2 regions of the Cellulomonas sp. Marseille-Q8402 genome follow, and region 1 is predicted to be linked to the other one. Evidence: predicted binding sites of a transcription regulator. Region 1 holds the regulator's gene; the other holds the start of a gene.
The links. The regulator HrcA, encoded in region 1, represses chaperone genes, less so after heat shock. The targets are predictions, from matches to a motif close to TTNGCACTCGNNNNNNNCGAGTGCNAA.

Region 1 (4,207 bases):
GTCACCTCAGCGCCCGGAGAGCTTGTCGCGCAGCTTGGCGAACACGCCGCCGCCGGACGCCGACAGGCGCGCGTCGGGGCGCTCCTCCTCGCGCAGCACGGCGAGCTGGCGCAGCAGCTCGGTCTGCTGCTCGTCCAGCTGCGTGGGGACCTGGACGTCGACGTGCACGTGCAGGTCGCCGCGGCCGCCGGCGTGCAGGTGGCCGACGCCGAGCCCGCGGAGCGTGACGACCTGGGCCGGCTGGGTGCCGGGGCGCAGGTCGACCTCCTGCGGGCCGTCGAGGGTGTCCAGCGTGAGCACGGTGCCCAGCGCGGCGGCGGTCATCGGGACCGGCAGCGTGCAGTGCAGGTCGTCGCCCTCGCGGATGAACGTGTCGTGGCGGCGCTCGCGCACCTCCAGGTAGATGTCGCCGGCCGGGCCGCCGGCGGGGCCGACCTCGCCCTGCGCGGTGAGCTTGATCCGGGTGCCGGTGTCGACGCCCGCCGGGACGTCGACCTCGAGCGTGCGACGGGAGCGGACGCGGCCCTCGCCGGCGCACTCGGTGCAGGGCTCGGGGATGACGGTGCCGAAGCCGTGGCACGCGGCGCACGGCTGGGACGTCATGACCTGGCCGAGGAACGAGCGCGCGACCCGCTGGACGGTGCCGCGGCCGCCGCAGACGTCGCAGGTGCGCGGCGACGTGCCCGGGCGGCAGCAGGAGCCGTCGCAGGTCGGGCACACGACGGCGGTCTCGACGGGCACCTCGCGGTGCGTGCCGAAGGTCGCCTCCGCCAGGTCGATGTCGAGCCGGACCAGGGCGTCCTGGCCGCGGCGTGCCCGCGGGATGGGGCCGCGCTGCGCGGCGCCGCCCGCGGCCGCGCCGAAGAACGTCTCGAAGATGTCCTGGAAGCCGAAGCCCGCGCCGCCGCCCATGCCGCCACCGGGCGAGGACGGGTCGGCGCCCATGTCGTACATCCGGCGCTTCTCGGGGTTCGACAGCACGTCGTAGGCCCGGGACACGTCCTTGAACCTGTCCTCGGAGCCGGCCTCCGCCCCGGCGACGTCCGGGTGCAGCTCGCGCGCGAGCCGCCGGTACGCCTTCTTGATCTGCTCGGGCGTGGCGTCGCGCTCGACGCCGAGGACCTCGTAGTAGTCGCTCACTCGTCACTTCCTGTGCGGGTCGGTCGCGCGCGTCGACGCGGGTCGGGGTTGCCTGCTGAACGTGCGCGGGCGCCCGGAGGTGCCCAGCAGCCGCTCATCCGGCGAGGATCCGGGACAGGTACCGCGCGACGGCGCGCACCGTCGCGATGGTCCCGGGGTAGTCCATGCGCAGGGGGCCGACGGAGCCGATCCGGGCGACCGCGGCACCGCCGCCGTCGTCCGGGCCGCCGTACCCGGTGGTCACGAAGCTGGTCTCGACGAGCCCCTCGTGCTGGGTCTCGCGGCCGATCCGGACGGAGACCGCGGCCTCGTCCTCGGACATCTCGGTGAACAGGCGCAGCAGGACGACCTGCTCCTCGAGCGCCTCGAGCACCGGGCTGATGGTGCGGGCGAAGTCGGTCCCGCCGCCCCGGACCAGGTTGGCGGTGCCGGCCAGCACGACCCGCTCCTCGCTCTCGCGGGCGAGCGTGTCCTCCACGACCTGGACCACGGCGCGCACCAGCGGCGCGTCGGCGGGCAGGAAGTCGTCGGACAGGTCGGACAGGACGGCGTCCAGCTCGGCCAGCCGGCGACCGGCCGCGGCGGCGTTCAGCCGCGCGCGCAGCCGGGACACGACGGCGACGTCCAGGGTGTCCGCGAGCTCGAGGGTGCGCTGCTCCACGCGCCCGTGGTCGGTGATGATCACGACGAGCAGGTGCCGCTCCCCGACCGGGACGAGCTCGACGTGCCGCAGCGCGGTCCGCCGCAGCGACGGGTACTGCACGACCGCGACCTGGTGCGTCAGCTGCGCGATCAGCCGGACGGAGCGGTCGACGACGTCGTCCAGGTCGACCGCGTCCTCCATGAACGTCTCGATCGCGCGGCGCTCGGGCGCGGACAGCGGCTTCACGGTCGCGAGGCGGTCGACGAACAGCCGGTACCCCATGTCCGTCGGCACGCGGCCGGCGGACGTGTGCGGCTGCACGATGTAGCCGGACTCCTCGAGCGCGGCCATGTCGTTGCGGATCGTCGCGGGCGACACCCCGAGGGAGTGCCGCTCCACGAGCGCGCGCGAGCCGACGGGCTCCCGCGTGGCGACGTAGTCCTCCACGATCGCCCGCAGCACGTCCAGCCTGCGGTCCTCGCTCATCGCCACCTCCCGACGTCCGGATCCTGCTGGCACTCGATCGAACCGAGTGCCAATTCTACGCGTCCGCCGGCGTGCGCGCGGCGTCCCGCCGCCGCGCGACCAGGTCGACGACCCCGATGACGAGCGCCACGGACACCAGCACCACGGTGATCAGCAGTGCCCGGCCGGCCGCCGCGCTGCCCGCCAGCCCGGACGTGAGCGCCGAGTAGTACGTCGACAGCGCCACGGCGACACCCAGCGCCGACCCCACGCGCTGCCCGACCTGCAGCATGCTGCCCGCCACCCCGGCCCGGTCCAGCGGCACCCGCGCGAGGGTGAGCGTCTGGTTCGGCGCGATCACCAGCCCGCTGCCCGCCCCGGTGACCAGCTGCGTCGCCGCCACCGCGAACCCGACCCCCGGCGGGTCCACCAGCCGGATGGCGATGTCGGTCCCGATCAGCCCGACGACGACCATCGCGAGCCCGACCACGACGACGGCCCGGCCGTGGGTCGCGACCAGCCGCCCGGACTGCTGGGCCGCGACGGCCGACGCGATCGCGAACGGCATGCCGACCAGCCCCGCCTGCAGCGGCGTGAACCCCGCGATCTGCTGCAGGTACAGCGTGGTGACGAGGAACACGGCCGTGAACCCCGCGAAGTACGCCATGCCGAGCAGCGCGCCGTTGCGGAACGACGGCTCCCCGATCACGCGCGGGTCGAGCACGGCAGCGCCCGTCCGGCGCTGGTAGCCGCGCTCCCAGAGCACGGTGGCGACCGCGAGCACCGCGGCGACGGCCAGCCACCACCACCGCGTCGGGTCGTCGCCGCCCTCGCCCGTCGTCGTGACGAACGGCACCATCACCGCGGCGGTGGCCAGGGCGATGAGCGCCAGCCCGGGCACGTCCAGCCGCGGCCGCCCGTTCGGGCCGAGCACGCCCCGCGGGGCGCCCGGCGCCCGCCGCGGCAGGAACCGCACCGCGAACGGCAGCACCACCGCGATCACCGGCACGTTGACGAAGAACACCCACCGCCAGCCGTGCTCGGCGCCCGCCACCTGGATGATCAGCCCGCCGAGCAGCGGACCGAGCGCGGTGGACACCCCGATCGTCGCGCCGAAGTACCCGAAGGCCTTGCCGCGCTCGGGCCCGGAGAACAGCTGCTGGATGGTGCCGACCACCTGCGGGTTCAGCAGGCCCGCGCTGACGCCCTGCAGCAGCCGCATCCCGGCCAGCACCTCGTCCGACGGCGCCAGCCCGGCACCCAGGCTGGTCAGCGCGAAGCCGGTGAGCCCGATCAGGAACAGCGCACGCCGGCCGCGCGCGTCGCCCAGGCGGCCGGCGGGGACCAGCACCAGCCCGAACGCCAGCGTGTACCCGGCGACGATCAGCTGCAGCTGGCTGGCGCCCGCGTCGAGGCTGCGCTCGATGGACGGCAGCGCCACGTTGACGATGGAGACGTCGAGCATCGTGATGAACCCGATCGCCAGGCAGACCCCGAGGGCCCGCCAGCGGTGCGGGTCGGGCTCGGGGCGGTCGCCCGGCGCGGGGGCGGAGGAGGCGGAGGGGTGCTGCGCGGGGCTCGACGTCACCGTCGTGTCGTACCACGGCGGCGCCGGGTCGGCACCTAGGCTGCCGCGCGTGACCGACCGCTACGGACCCGACGTGCTCGCCGCCGCCTCCCCCCGCACGCACCGCCGACCGACCTCGACGCCCGTCCCCGCCGACCGCGGGCTCGTCGTCGAGGAGGTCACCACCGGCTGGGTCGGTGCCGTGGTCCGCGTCGAGAAGTCCGGCGGCGAGCACGTCGTCGTGCTGGAGGACCGGCACGGCAAGACCCGCACCTTCCGGCTCGGGCCGGGGTTCTGGGTGGACGGCAAGCCGGTCGAGCTCACGGCGCCGAAGGCCGCCCCGGCGCAGACCGGCCCCCGGCGCACCGCGTCGGGGTCGCTCGTGGCCGCCG
Region 2 (4,207 bases), 740 kb from region 1:
CGGCCGGCGAGCCTCATCCGCCGCCTCCGCGCGAGCGGCCTGCGGATCCCGGCCCACGCCCGCCCCCGCCACCACTGACCCCCTGCCCCCGCACGGCCTCGCGCCGGGTCGGGTCGGGTCGGGTTGCCGAGACGACACTCCGCGCCTGTGCGCGCGCCCGGAGCGGCCGGCGCGAGCTGCCATCTCGACGGAGGCACCCCGCGAGCGCCGTCCCGGGCAGCGGCGCGGGCGCGGCGTCCCGGGACGACGACGGGCCGGACACCCTGGGGTGTCCGGCCCGTCGTCGTGCGGGTGCGGGGCTCAGCGCCCCGCGCGCGGCTGGATCAGAAGTCCATGCCGCCCATGCCGCCGTCGGCACCCGGGCCGGCCGGAGCGGCCTTCTCGGGCTTGTCGGCGACGACCGCCTCCGTGGTGAGGAACAGCGCCGCGATGGACGACGCGTTCTGCAGCGCGGAGCGGGTGACCTTGACCGGGTCGTTGACGCCGGCGGCCAGCAGGTCCTCGTACACGCCGGTCGCGGCGTTCAGGCCGTGACCGGACGGGAGGTTGCGGACCTTCTCCGCCACGACGCCGCCCTCGAGGCCGGCGTTGATGGCGATCTGCTTCAGCGGCGCGTCGATCGCGATGCGCACGATCTGCGCACCGGTCGCCTCGTCGCCCTCGAGCTCGAGCGTCGCGAAGGCCTTCTCGCCGGCCTGGATGAGGGCCACGCCACCACCGGCGACGATGCCCTCCTCGACGGCCGCCTTGGCGTTGCGCACGGCGTCCTCGATGCGGTGCTTGCGCTCCTTGAGCTCGACCTCGGTCGCCGCGCCGGCCTTGATGACGGCGACGCCGCCGGCCAGCTTGGCGAGGCGCTCCTGGAGCTTCTCGCGGTCGTAGTCCGAGTCCGAGTTCTCGATCTCGGCGCGGATCTGGTTGACGCGGCCCTGGATCTGGGCGGCGTCGCCGGAGCCCTCGACGATGGTGGTCTCGTCCTTGGTGACGACGATCTTGCGCGCCTGGCCGAGGACCTCGAGGCCCACGGTGTCGAGCTTCAGACCGACGGTCTCGGACACGACCTGGCCACCGGTGAGGATCGCCATGTCCTGCAGCATCGCCTTGCGGCGGTCGCCGAAGCCGGGCGCCTTGACGGAGACCGACTTGAAGGTGCCGCGGATCTTGTTGACGACGAGCGTGGCCAGGGCCTCGCCCTCGACGTCCTCGGCGACGATGAACAGCGGCTTGCCCGACTGGATGACCTTCTCCAGCAGCGGCAGCAGGTCCTTGACGTTCGAGATCTTCGACTCGACGAGCAGCACGTAGGCGTCCTCGAGGACGGCCTCCTGGCGCTCCGGGTCGGTCACGAAGTACGCCGACAGGAAGCCCTTGTCGAAGCGCATGCCCTCCGTGAGCTCGAGCTCCAGGCCGAGGGCGTTGGACTCCTCGACCGTGATGACGCCCTCCTTGCCGACCTTGTCCAGCGCCTCGGCGATGAGCTCGCCGATCGCGGTGTCGCCGGCGGAGATCGACGCGGTGGCGGCGATCTGCTCCTTGGTCTCGATCTCCTTCGCCTGCTCGAGCAGGGCGGCGGTGACGGCCTCGACGGCCTTCTCGATGCCGCGCTTGAGGGCGATGGGGTTGGCGCCGGCGGCGACGTTGCGCAGGCCCTCGCGCACGAGCGCCTGGGCGAGCACGGTGGCGGTGGTGGTGCCGTCACCCGCGACGTCGTCCGTCTTCTTGGCGACCTCCTTGACGAGCTCCGCGCCGATCTTCTCGAACGGGTCCTCGAGGTCGATCTCCTTGGCGATGGAGACGCCGTCGTTGGTGATCGTGGGGGCGCCCCACTTCTTGTCCAGGACGACGTTGCGGCCCTTGGGGCCCAGGGTGACCTTGACGGTGTCGGCGAGGACGTTGAGTCCACGCTCGATGCCGCGACGGGCCTCCTCGTTGAAGGCAATGATCTTGGCCATGGGGCTATCGATCCTTCACTGTGGCTCGTGGTTCGGCCGGTCGGTGCCCGCGACGGACGGCCGCGCCGCTGCGACGGTCATGTCCCGTCGTGCGGCGGACCTCACCGGATCGGCCTCGCTTCTCATTCTGTCACTCTCGACCCGAGAGTGCTAAGTCCATGGTTAGCACTCGACCTGGGTGAGTGCAAGACGCTCCACTCCCGGCGAACGCGCGCGGGGTCCCGCCGACCGGGCGCGCCCAGCCCGGCCCGCTAGCCTGCCGGGATGTCCGCCCGCACCGCTGCCGTCGCCGCCACGCTCGTCGTGGTCGCCGGCGGGCTGATCGCCTGGGGTGCGACGGGACCCGCGACCGCGACCATCGACCTGTACGCCGAGGGCGTCGTCGCCACCCCCGACGGCCCGGAGTCGGTCCCGGCCGGCACGACCCCGGTCCTGCACGCCGGCACGCGCGTCGTGGACGACCCCGGCAGCACCGCGGACGACCGGCTCGCCGAGGAGCAGCGCGCCTGGCTGGCGGCCGGCACCGTGCCCGGGGCCGGCGGCCCGTACGCGGACCTGGTGGCCGACGCGCTGCTGGACCTGCGGACGCTGGTGCTGGACGACGGGGCCGCCGTGGCCGCGTGGACGCCGCACTGGCGCTACGTGTGGCCGCGCGACGCCTCGTTCGTCGCCGTCGCGCTCGCCCGCACGGGGCACCTCGACGACGCGCTGGAGATCCTGGACTTCCTGGCCGGCGTGCAGGCCGCGGACGGGTCGTTCCAGGCGCGCTACCTGGCGGACGGGTCGGGCGGCGTGCCGGACGACCGCGCCGCGCAGACGGACGGGACCGGCTGGGTGCTGTGGGCCGCGGCCGAGGTCGTGGCCGCCGCGGGACCCGAGGAGGAGCTCGCGACCGCCGAGCACCTGGCCCCGATGATCCGGCGCGCGGCCGACGGCGCCGTCGCGCTCGTCGCCGGCGACGGCCTGCCGGCGGCCTCCCCGGACTACTGGGAGCGCCCCGAGCGGGAGCTGACGCTCGGCACCGTCGCGCCGCTGCTCGCGGGCCTGGAGTCGGCCGGCGCGGTGCTCACCCTGCTGCGGGACGACGCGGCGGCCGCGGACGCCCGGGACGCGGCGGTGCGGACGCGTGCGGCGGTGGAGCGGGAGTTCGGCGACGCGACGGCGTACGGCCGGTACGCGGACGGGGCGGTGGCGGACGCGGCGAGCGCGTTCACCCTTCCGCCGTTCCAGCCGACGCCGCTCGCCGGCGCGACGGACGCGTGGCTCGCCTCGGCCGACGCCATGGCGCGGCCCGCCGGTGGGCTGGCGCCGGGTGCGGGCTGGCGGCAGGACGGCATCTCGTGGACGCCCCAGACGTCGCTGTACGCCCTGACCGCGGCCACGAACGGCTTCGACGCGGACGCGCGGGCACGGCTGGACTGGCTGGACGCCCACCGGACCACGATGGGCGCGCTGCCGGAGAAGGTGCTGGCCGACGGCTCCCCCGCGGCGGTGGCGCCGCTCGCGTGGACCGCCGCGTGCGTGGTGCTCGCGGTCACCGCCCTGGAGGGCTGAGACCGCCGGTACGGGCCGAGGCCGGGACCTGCGGGGCCGCGCCGTGACGGCCGCGACCCCGCACGCCGGTCTCAGAGCGGGCGGACCTGCTCCGCCTGCGGGCCCTTGGTGCCCTGCCCGACCTCGAACTCGACCGACTGCCCCTCCTCGAGGCTGCGGTACCCGCTCGACTGGATGGCGCTGAAGTGGACGAACAGGTCCTGACCGCCGTCGGCCGGGGTGATGAACCCGAAGCCCTTCTCGGCGTTGAACCACTTGACGGTGCCCTGCGGCATGCGGTGCTCCTGAAGACGGCGTGACTGGTCACCGCGGGTGGCCGAGATCCCCCCGGGTGGCCGGAGGGCGGTCACCGCGACGCGGCCGACACTAGCGGCGCCCTCCCACCTGCGGAAGGGGTCAGTTCGCGAAGTCGCGGAGCAGCAGGACGACGACGCCGTCCGGCGCCACCTCCGCGGACTCGACCACGTCCGTGATCCCGAGCGTCGAGGCGACCTGCTGGGCGGTCGCCGCGAGGTCGGCGTTCGCGTAGAACACGGTCGTCGCGGTGCTGCCGCCGGCGTTGCCGTTCCCGGCGGTCACGTTCGTGAAGCCGGCGTCCTCCAGGTCCTCCTGGGCGCCACCGGCCAGGCCGGAGACGTTCGCGGCGTTGAGCACCCGCACGGACGCCGTCAGGTCGGGCACCGGCGCGGCCGGCTCCTCGA

Region 2: the regulator HrcA is predicted to act here: its motif matches at 2,115-2,141, upstream of groL (chaperonin GroEL).

What each region holds. Positions count from the first base shown of each region.
Region 1 covers NZ_CBCPLX010000002.1:1,370,818-1,375,024, reverse strand. Annotated here, with positions in the region: gene ACWPWW_RS17270 (16S rRNA (uracil(1498)-N(3))-methyltransferase) at 1-5, opposite strand, end outside; gene dnaJ (molecular chaperone DnaJ) at 7-1,140, opposite strand; gene hrcA (heat-inducible transcriptional repressor HrcA) at 1,235-2,269, opposite strand; gene ACWPWW_RS17255 (MFS transporter) at 2,325-3,836, opposite strand; gene ACWPWW_RS17250 (DUF3097 domain-containing protein) at 3,886-4,207, shown strand, end outside.
Region 2 covers NZ_CBCPLX010000002.1:626,382-630,588, reverse strand. Annotated here, with positions in the region: partial or broken gene ACWPWW_RS13945 (DUF4031 domain-containing protein) at 1-78, shown strand, start outside; gene groL (chaperonin GroEL) at 324-1,952, opposite strand; gene ACWPWW_RS13935 (glycoside hydrolase family 15) at 2,217-3,506, shown strand; gene ACWPWW_RS13930 (cold-shock protein) at 3,578-3,781, opposite strand; gene ACWPWW_RS13925 (LytR C-terminal domain-containing protein) at 3,903-4,207, opposite strand, start outside.